DNA from 2 places in the Planococcus sp. 11815 genome. Region 1 is predicted to be linked to the other one. Evidence: riboswitches for the same ligand, from Rfam matches in the RefSeq annotation. Region 1 holds a riboswitch; the other holds the start of a gene.
What was found. Region 1 has a riboswitch for lysine ahead of dapA (4-hydroxy-tetrahydrodipicolinate synthase). Riboswitches for the same ligand answer to the same signal wherever they lie in the genome.
Positions count from the first base shown of each region.

Region 2: it holds a riboswitch for lysine, as region 1 does, so the genes downstream of both, M1Q06_RS07060 (aspartate kinase) here and dapA (4-hydroxy-tetrahydrodipicolinate synthase) in region 1, are expected to answer to the same signal.

Region 1 covers NZ_CP096991.1:2,975,270-2,980,624, forward strand. Annotated here, with positions in the region: gene M1Q06_RS14910 (TraB/GumN family protein) at 1-299, opposite strand, end outside; gene ypfJ (KPN_02809 family neutral zinc metallopeptidase) at 430-1,272, opposite strand; gene M1Q06_RS14920 (SAM-dependent methyltransferase) at 1,332-1,928, opposite strand; lysine riboswitch at 2,079-2,257, shown strand; gene dapA (4-hydroxy-tetrahydrodipicolinate synthase) at 2,384-3,274, shown strand; gene M1Q06_RS14930 (STAS domain-containing protein) at 3,318-4,154, opposite strand; gene M1Q06_RS14935 (cell wall-binding repeat-containing protein) at 4,291-5,316, opposite strand.
Region 2 covers NZ_CP096991.1:1,377,920-1,383,274, reverse strand. Annotated here, with positions in the region: gene sdhA (succinate dehydrogenase flavoprotein subunit) at 1-170, opposite strand, end outside; gene M1Q06_RS07065 (succinate dehydrogenase cytochrome b558 subunit) at 216-827, opposite strand; gene M1Q06_RS07060 (aspartate kinase) at 1,209-2,435, opposite strand; lysine riboswitch at 2,539-2,712, opposite strand; gene uvrC (excinuclease ABC subunit UvrC) at 2,754-4,547, opposite strand; gene trxA (thioredoxin) at 4,601-4,915, opposite strand; gene M1Q06_RS07045 (electron transfer flavoprotein subunit alpha/FixB family protein) at 5,298-5,355, opposite strand, start outside.

The DNA of each region.
Region 1 (5,355 bases):
GGCTTGATGCCGAACTGGTCAGCCAAACGGTTCTGGAACGAGGAAATGGCCAAGTTCATCAATAACAGGCTCGCCTTCTTGTCCTTGATAATTTTAAAAATATCGGTTTCTTTCCATTTCTTATCCTGCATGACCGAATCATAGCGCTGTACATCAAGTTCGATACACACCGAATCCGGCCGTTCGCGTTCAACGACTTCCTTTACTTGCTCTGCGCTCAGTTTGGACACATGCGCGGTGCCGATCAAAATCAATTGTTTGCCGTCCACTTCGAGACGGGTAATATTGTCTTCCGTCATTATTTCTTGTGTCATGAATGTACTTCCTTCATAGAATAGGATTTCTTCTTCATTTACGGTTGCCGATGAAAAAGACTGTCTATTCTTTATAATGAATCACCAAGCGCAAAATATCAATCTTTTCGAAAGCTTATAATTCCGGCGCGTTAAACGTATTGCCATCATTCAAATCACCGGCGCGGAAGCCTTTGTAGAACCATTCCTTGCGCTGTTCGGATGTGCCGTGAGTGAAGCTTTCCGGAACGGCGTAGCCGCGCGTCCGTTTCTGGATCGTGTCGTCACCGACCGCACTGGCAGCGTTCAAAGCTTCTTCCAAATCCCCTTCTTCCAGATAGCCCATGCCTTGAGCATGATGCGCCCAGACGCCCGATAAATAATCCGCCTGCAATTCCAGGCGTACTTGCAATTGATTGTATTCCGTCTCGCTCAGCTGATTGCGCGCCTGCTGGACATCCCCGAGGACGCCAAGCAGGTTCTGAACATGATGCCCCACTTCATGCGCGACGACATACGCCATCGCAAAATCCCCAGGTGCGTTGAACTGGCGCTCGAGTTCATCGTAAAAGCTCAAATCGATATACAGCTTGGAATCCGCCGGGCAGTAAAATGGCCCCGTCGCAGCACCGGCCATGCCGCATGCTGACTGGACGCTTCCGGAAAACAGCACCAAAGTCGGCTCGACATATTCCATGCCTTCTTCAGCGAACACTTCCGCCCACACTTCTTCCGTATCTGCGAGGACGACCGATACGAAATCGGCCAGTTCTTCTTCCCGCTCACTTGCCACATACGGTTCCGAACTAGAAGTTCCTCCGCCATCGCCGAGTATCGCTCCAGGGTCTCCCCCGAGAAACGTGATCAACAGGACAATCAGCAAGCCGCCGATCCCGCCGCCGGCAAGAACCGGCCCACCAACACTGCGCCCTCTCCTGTCTTCTACATTCCTGCTGCCCGCTCGCCCTTTCCATTTCATAACCGAAACCCTCTTTCCGCATCCATTTTTATAAAGCTATACCCGTTTCACCGGAAACTTTAATCCCATCTCGGCAAGCGGTAGACCAAAAATCGTTCGCGCGGATCTTCCGCTTCAACTGGAAGCTCAATATCACCGGTCAATTCAAAAGCGGTGCGGCGTTCGAGGAAATCGGTATACTCGATTGCCGGATAAAATAAAATCACTTCGACTTCGCGCGGATGATCGGCTACTGATGCCAAAATCCTGTCTATGACCGTCATGAACACCGGATCGGAAAACGGATTGAAAAAATAAAACCAGCGATCTTCCGGATGGATTTCATAATCCTGCGCGTAGCCGTTGATGAATTCGATGTCCGCCTTCCCCTTAAAGCGCTGTAAATTCCGCAGCGAAGCTTCATGAAGCGATGGATCGACTTCCACTCCTGCCGACGGCGTCCCGAATACATGATGCGCAAAAAAGTTCAAGCGCCCTTTGCCGCTGCCAAAATCGACCAGCCTGCCGCTGCCCTTAAGCGGGTGTGCCTTGAACAATCTATCCAGCCACGCATAGGGCGTCACTTCGAAACGGTGCTCATGCATCGACGCATTAAAGCCCATCTGCTCGCCACCGGTTTGGATATTCAATTGCCGGTCCATTTGATGATCGTCCATCTGATTGCCTCCTTTTATCCAGTGAGATCAATTAAAGCCGCAGCTTACTATTCCCACATTTTGCAAAATAAAAAATTCTTTTTCTCTTGCCATTCCCATTCCTTTCTGTTATATTACAGCTAATTCAATAATTTCTTGCTTCCTTAGCGGAGCGAGGATAGAGGCGCAAAAACCATCAGTACGCAATCCGAGGAGTATGAGCTCTTAGGACGATTGCCGAAAGGGGGATTTGCCGAAGCGGCAGGATGCTCATATTCCTGTGCGCTGGTTCTGCACTGAAGAAGTGCCGGACTGTCATATAGGAAACTATATGGAGGGCTATCTGACGAACAGGAACGATTGGTAAACATTGTTTCTAACGGCAGCAACGGGCCCCCGTTGCTGCCTTTTTGTTTACTCCGGACCGGCCCCCACCTCTAACTTTTGAAAAAAACTTAGAAAAGGGTGTGTTCTCTATGAAATTCGGTCAAGTGATCACTGCAATGGCGACGCCATTTGACTCAGACGGTGAAATCGATTTTCAGGCAACAACAAATCTCGTGGAATATCTAATCAATAACGGTTCGGACGGCATCGTTGTCGCCGGGACGACCGGCGAATCGCCGACTTTGTCGACAGACGAAAAAGTGGCGCTGTTCGTCCATGTCGTCACCGTAGCAGACGGGCGCGCGAAAATCATCGCGGGCACCGGCTCAAACAACACGCGCGCATCGGTCGCCTTGACCCAGCAGGCAGAGCAAGCGGGCGTCGATGGCGTCATGCTCGTCACTCCTTACTATAACAAACCGTCCCAGGAAGGCATGTACCGCCATTTTGAAGCGATTGCAAACGCGACGACGCTTCCGGTCATGCTCTATAATATTCCGGGCCGCAGTGTCGTCAATCTATCGGTCGATACCATCGTCCGCCTGTCGCTTATAGACAATATCACCTGCGTGAAAGAAGCAAGCGGCGATTTGGATGCCGCTTCTGAAATCATCGAACGTACAAGCAGCGACTTTGCCGTCTACAGCGGCGATGACAGCCTGACCTTGCCGATGCTTTCTATCGGCGGAACAGGCATCGTCTCGGTCGCTTCCCACATCATCGGCAACGAAATGCAGGAGATGGTTAAATTATTCCGCACAGGCGATACAGCTGGAGCCGCCGCGCTTCACCGCAAATTACTGCCGACGATGAAAGCTTTGTTCGCAGCACCGAGCCCGAGCCCGGTCAAAGCGGCACTCAACCTATTAGGTGTTCCGGTCGGCGGCGTACGCTTGCCGATGCTCGCTTTAACAGAAGAAGAAACAGCCACTTTGCAGCAATTCCTGCCGTCCGCTAAACAGGACGCGGTCACCAATTAAAAAAGGCTTCGCAGACCCATTTCAGGGTCCGCGAAGCCTTTTTTCAATTATAGACATTCTCCAAGGCACGCTTCAAGCTGCCGCCGATGTTCAATGTCCGCACATCCACACCGAATGTCGTCAAGGATTGCGCCGCCTCTGGACGGATCCCCGTCAAAATCGCTCCGACGCCGATCAGCCCGAGCGCCTGGATGATTTTAATGACTTGTTCCGCCACCATCGTATCGACCCGGATGACCCCTGATAAATCGACAATCAATGTGTTGATCTTTAATTCACTTGCTGACAATAGCGTGCGCTCCAAAATATAATGCGCACGGTCGATTTCAATGCTGCCGACAAGCGGCAAAATCGCGACCGAATCGCTGATCGGGACTACGGGTGCCGACAACTCCAGAAACTCCTGCCTTGCTGTCGCCAAGTTGTTCTGGTAGGAAACCGTATAGGCATGCGTGTAAGCATACGTTGCATGGTCCAACAACGCATGCAATAATTCCGCCGCGTCGTAGGTTATTTCCGGGGAAATATTCAAGCGGCGGCCTTCACTTTTGATCACGGCTGCCAGATGCTTCCGGTATAAGCCGGTTTCTGCGAGCGCTGCATCCAGTGTCATGCCCTGGTCAAGAAAGAAATTTCCTGTCGCATTGCCCCACTCCGTAATCACCGCCATATTCTTTGCCTCATTGCAGCTGTCTTGCATAGCTTTCCCTAGCAATTCAATGAAACGGGCACGTTCTTCCAGCACCAGCTCCGAGAATTTACGGTTTTCTTCCACAACATCCTTCGGCAATGCCGTCAGCCGCTCTTCTTGGATCAGTTGGGCAATCATATATTTATCTTCTTCCACTCGTTTACCGAATAAAGCCATCTCTTTTTCCATTGGAACCTCCATCAATTATTGCTTGATTGATTGACTTGGTACAACAGATTCATTATACCCACAATCTGATACAAGAAATAGCATTTTGATTTTCCAGGACAAAAAATGCCCGCCGGATGGCAGGCATTTTCCGATATTATTTTGCGAACAATTTTTTCAACGTGTCAGATGAAACGGCTTTTTCTCCACCAAGGATATAGTGGAAAGTATCCGGTGTCGAATAATCTTGAATTTGTTGTTTAGACGCCGCTGTAGGGGTTGGGGCAGTCAATACAAGCGGATCTGGATAAAGTGAAGCGAGTGCGCTTCCTGATAATGCATCCGGGAAATTGGTACCCGTCGCGATATAGATTTCAGCTGTTTCATCGAACAACTCATTTTCATACATGAAATCATTGATTGCTTTGTTTGTGTCATAACGGCTGACACCTGCAAGGCGCATCGGTTCTTCCGCGAACAATGCTTCCACTGAAGGAGCAACTGCTTTTTCGCCGCCGATGATGAACGGTAATGCCGGTTGATTCGCTTTAATGTAGTCCGCAACTACCGCTGGAACAGTACCTGAAGCAGGAACTAACAGAATCGGTTCTTCAATATAACCTGCTACTGGGGAGATTGACAAAGAATCGGCAAAGGTTGCGCCAGTCGTAACGAATAAAGATTCGTCCATTCCTAGTTCTTCAGCAATTTTCACTGCAGTTTCGTAACGGCTTTTACCGCTGATGCGATCTACTTCAATGCCGAGCTTCGCGATTTCATTTTTGACTTCTTCAGAGACCGCTCCAGTACCGCCGATTAAAATAACGTTTTTCGCGCCCAAGCGCTTCAGCTCATCCGCAAATCCTGCAGGCAAAGAATCTTTTTTCGTCAAAAGAAGTGGAGCTAAATGAAAAGATGCAAGCGGTGTTGCAGCCAAAGCATCCGGGAAGTCAGCGCCCGTTGCAACGACAACCGTTTCCGCCTCTCCATCTCCCCACCCTGTCCATGAAACTTCTAGGCTTGTCTGGTAGCGGTCGCTGCCAAAAATGCGGTAGGAGTTGTCTTCAGTAAGTGTAGCCGCAGAAGCTGCCCCAGTCGGTAAAACTGCTCCAAAAGCCAAAGCTGCAGTCAATGCCGCAGTCGTCAATACTTTGCCGTAAATCATCGTTAATCGTTTCCCCATTCTGTAATGTATTCATTTCTTTTCCAATTATATGATATT
Region 2 (5,355 bases), 1.6 Mb from region 1:
CCTTTTGTATTCACCGCTCCGTTAATGCCGCCCTGTGCGCACACAGAGTGAGACCGTTTAACTGGAACGATGGAAAATAGATCGGCAGGTGCTCCTGCTTCGGCAACTTTGATCGCTGCCATTAGGCCAGCTAGGCCCCCACCGACGATAGAAATTTTGCCTTTCGCCATTGTAGTGTTCACTCCTCTTTTAATTCACCAATGTTTGGGACATCCTTAAACGAATGCAAACAATGCTCTGATACCAATGATCGATAATACAATAAAGACTAGAAGTGTGAAGTAAGTTGAGTAGCGCTGTGCTTTCTCTGAAACCGTGATTCCCCACGTTACAAAGAAAGACCACAATCCGTTCGCCAAGTGGAACGTCGCGGACAGGACACCTACTACGTAGAAGGCGAACATGAACGGATTTGACAGGATGTTTTCCATCATGTTGAAATCTGCCTCTGCTGCACCAATCGCAACTTGGAATCTTGTCTCAAACACGTGCCATGCGATAAAGACCACAAGGAAAATCCCGGTGTAACGCTGGGCAACGAATAAAATGTTGCGCATGTAGCTGTAATGCCCCGGGTTGTTTTTCGCTGTGAACGCTATGTATAATCCGTAGAAAGCATGATACATGAGCGGCAAGTAGATGACGAAAATCTCCAGGAAGATGACGAATGGAAGATTTGCCATGAAGTGGGCAGCTTGGTTAAACGCTTCCACGCCTTGCGTAGCGAAATGGTTGACGATCAAATGCTGCGTCAAGAACAATCCGATTGGAATGACCCCGAGTAAAGAGTGCAGCCTGCGCATTAAAAATTCACGATTGTTATCCAAAAATTTTACCCCCCTCAAAAACATTAGTTGGCAGCGTAAAGCTTTCCTATATCAGGAAAACATATTCACGTTGCTGTAAGCATCATGTACAAGAATATGACATATTTATTGTACTCCCCCCCTCTAGGAGCGTCAAGGCAAGGAAACCTTTTTAAGCGCATCCAGTCTAGGGTCTGCGAAGGTTTTTGCGGATATTAAATAGGAAAGAATTCATGAAAAGCTATATTTTCATTTCGAAACAGGCGAGATACAGGCATCTGTTTCGAGGTTTTATAAGCTCATATAGGACCGTGCAGGCAAGATTTCAAATTTGAACAAATTGTGAATTTTTGCACAAACTTTCGGTAATTCAAAAAAGCCCAGCTAGGCTGGGCTTTTGGCTTATCTGACAGACGCTGGCGTCAGTCCGTATGCATCGTGGAGCGCATTTGCTGAACGTTCCATTTCACTAGCCGGCACGACGACAGAGACTTTGATTTCGGAAGTGCTGACCATTTTCACCGGCACATCCTGCGCGCGGAGAATATCGAACATTTTTGCCGCGACGCCGGGATTCGACACCATGCCGGAGCCGACAATCGATACTTTTGCCAAGCCGGTTTCGATATCGATGGAGTTATAGCCAATTTTTTCTTGCGCTTCCGACAAGACGCGCTGGGCTTCTGCCAGGCTGTCTTCTTTGATTGAAAAAGAAACAGACGGCGGAAACTCCTCAATGATGCTTTGCACGATGATATCGACATCGATCAAGTGATCCGCAAGACTCGTGAAGATATTGGAAAGCGACCCGTTGAATGGCTTCGTATAACTGACAGTGATGCGGGCGATGTCTTTTTCGAATGCCACGCCGCGCACGATTAGATTTTTTTCCACAGTGATCACCTCTTGAATGATAGTCCCCGGTTCATCCGAGTAGCTGGCCCTTACAGAGAGGGGCACTTGATTGTTCTTGGCGAATTCCACGGCTCGCGGATGAAGGACTCCCGCCCCGAGATTGGCCAATTCGAGCATTTCGTCGTATGAAATCTGTTCAAGTTTGCGGGCGCCTGTGACATAACGTGGATCGGAAGTGTAAACTCCGTCAACATCCGTGTAGATCTCACATTTTTCAGCACCGAGCGCAGCCGCCAGTGCGACAGCGGTCGTATCGGACCCGCCGCGGCCAAGCGTCGTGATATTGCCGTTCTTGTCGACGCCCTGGAACCCTGCGACCACGCAGAACAGTCCGAGGTCGAGGGCCTCTTCCAAACGCTGTGTATGGATCGTTTCGATGCGCGCATTGCGTGGGACGGATTCCGTTTCGATGCCCGCCTGCCAGCCTGTGAAACTCAAGGCATCATGCCCGAGTTTTTTGAACGCCATCGCCAACAGCGAAATGGTCACTTGTTCACCGGTCGCAAGCAGCATGTCCATTTCACGCTTTGGCGGCTCTGCGGAAATCTCTCCCGCAAGTCCAAGCAACGTGTCTGTCGTTTTGCCCATCGCCGAGACGACGATGACGACGCGCTTGCCTTGTTGTTTTTCCTGGATGGCGCGTCTTGCTACGCCCACGATTTTCTCCGGAGACGCCACGGACGTCCCGCCGAATTTCATTACGATTGTTGTCATTCTCTTCACTCCCACTTAAGATAAGTGGCCCTCAACAAAAAAGAGGCAACTCGCCGATTGCCTGGCAAGCTACCTCTCTTCTCATGTACGATTTCAAACGTCCATGTGAGATAGCCCTCCAGAGTCAAACTCTGACAGCCCTGCATCTCTTAAATGCAGGACCAGCATACACGCAAGCAGTGCGCGTAAACTTCGGCGGGCGTCCCTTTTGGCATCCTTCACAGATTCTGCAAATCTCGGGATGCTTACTATTGACGTCCGCTCCTCTATCATCACTTTTTACAAGTGATTCAATTGTGTTATTACAATACCACGAAGTTATTCCTGTTGCAACGGCTGTTCTTTGAAATGCCGTTCGATTTCCACGGCCAGCTTCTCAGGAATACCGGCCTGCTGGATCTCGCCGGCGTTCGCTTCCTTGATTTTCCGGACGGAGCCGAAATGCTTGAGCAATTGCTGCTTGCGTTTCGGGCCGACGCCTTGCAAACCGTCCAAAGCGGATTGAATCGAATTCTTGCCGCGCAATTGGCGGTGGAACGTGATGACAAAGCGGTGGACTTCGTCTTGAATGCGTTGCAATAAATAAAACGCTTCACTTGTGCGTTTGAGTTCCACCATTTCAACTGGATTGCCATACAACAACTGGGACGTTTGGTGCTTGGCGTCCTTTGCAAGTCCTGCAATCGGGATATCGAGCCCGAGTTCGTCTTCAACGATTTCGCGCGCCGATTCGATTTGGCCTTTGCCCCCATCGATAATGATCAAGTCGGGCAGCGGCAAGCCGTCCTTCAGCACGCGGCTGTAGCGCCTGCGGACCACTTCACGCATAGCCGCATAATCATCGGGCTTCTGCGCGGAGCGGGTTTTGTATTTCCGGTAATCTTTTTTTGACGGTTTCCCGTCGATGAAGACGACCATCGCAGACACGGCATCCGCCCCTTGGATATGGGAGTTATCGAATGCTTCGATGCGCAGCGGCGTGTGGATGTTCATCGCTTCGCCCAATTCGTTGCAGGCACCGACCGTGCGTTCTTCCTGGCGCTCGAGCAGCTGGAATTTCTCCTTGATGGCAATTTCCGCATTCTTGCGCGCAAGCAAGACCAAATCTTTTTTCTTGCCGCGCTGCGGGACGAGCACTTTCGCGCCGAGCCATTCTTTCAGGAATTCCTCATCTTCCGCTTCCGGCAACAGGATTTCATTCGGTTTGATATGATCCGGCTTTTCATAGAATTGGCCGAGGAAGGTCAAGAACTCTTCTTCCGGGTCGCGGTACAACGGGAACATCGACACTTCGCGCTCGATCAGCTTTCCTTGGCGCACGAAAAATACTTGCACGCACATCCAGCCTTTATCGACAGCGTAAGCAAAGACGTCGCGGTTGGTGAAATCGTTCATGGCCATTTTCTGTTTTTCCATGACCGATTCAATGTGGCTGATCTGGTCGCGGTATTCTTTTGCCCGTTCGAACTCCAGGTTCTCCGCCGCTTCGCTCATCTTCTCGGTCAGCTCCTGCTTCACTTCGCGGAAGCCGCCGTTTAAGAACCGGCTGATGCCGTCGATCATTTCACGGTACGTATCCTTCTCTACCGGTTTGACGCAAGGCGCGAGGCATTGCCCGAGATGGTAATAGAGGCAGACGCGGTCCGGCATCGTATGGCATTTGCGGAGCGGATACAAACGGTCCAGCAGCTTCTTCGTCTCGCTTGCTGCATAGGCGTTCGGATAAGGGCCAAAATATTTCCCTTTGTCTTTTTTGACCTGTCTCGTGATGACCAATTTCGGATGGCGTTCGCCCGTGATTTTCAAATACGGATAAGTCTTATTGTCTTTCAGCCGGATATTGTATTTCGGGTCATGCTTTTTGATCAAGTTCAATTCAAGGATCAATGCTTCTTTGTCGGAAGAGGTGACAATGTATTCAAAGTCCTCGATTTCATTGACCAGGCGCTGTGTTTTCGTATCGTGGCTGCCAGTGAAATAGGAACGCACACGGTTCTTCAACACTTTCGCCTTGCCGACATAGATGACTGTCCCTTGGCGGTCCTTCATCAAATAGCAGCCAGGCTGGTCCGGCAAAACTGCCAATTTATGTTGAATCATTTCATTTTTCATTTCCTCACCCTATTTAAAAAACCGGGTTCCACGAATGGGACCCGGTTTTGGAATTATGCGTGTTTTTCAACCAATTCAGCCAAAGCTTCTTTTGGACGGAAGCCGACAACTTTATCGACTGTTTCGCCGTTTTTCATCAAAAGAAGTGTCGGGATGGACATGATACCGTATTCGCTAGCTGTCTGTTGGTTTTCATCAACATCCAATTTCACGATTTTCACTTTGTCGTCCATGTCTGCATCAAGTTCTTCAAGAACTGGAGCGATCATTTTACAAGGCCCGCACCATGCTGCCCAAAAGTCTACCAATACGAGACCTTCTGAAACTTCCTGTTTGAAATTCTGATCTGTTCCTTTAACGATTGCCATGTATAATTCCTCCTTAAGTGATAACCAAACTATATTTCGATTATAGCAGACGTGATTTACGCTAGCTATTTATTTGCCTAGTCCTTCCATACCCGGCTGTTGTTGGCGTTAAACTGCCTGGATTTGATGTAGTCAATGTATTTAAAGACTGAGAGATTCCGCTACAGGGGCACGCTTTAGGCTCGCAGGATGCAAGTCATGCAGTGTATGCGACAGGATGTCGCGGTATACACTGCCCGTGATTGAGTGGGCATCGAGCCTCCTCATTCGCTACGCTCATTCCCGAGTCTCTCAAACCCACTTTTTCCGCAGGAGTCGGCCCCTTTCGCTCCATCTCCAGTTACAGACAAAAAACAGCCCGCTACATTGCGGGCTGCTGTGATTACATGACTTTCTTGAATTCTTCTGTAAGCAACGGGATGACGTCGAATAGGTCTCCG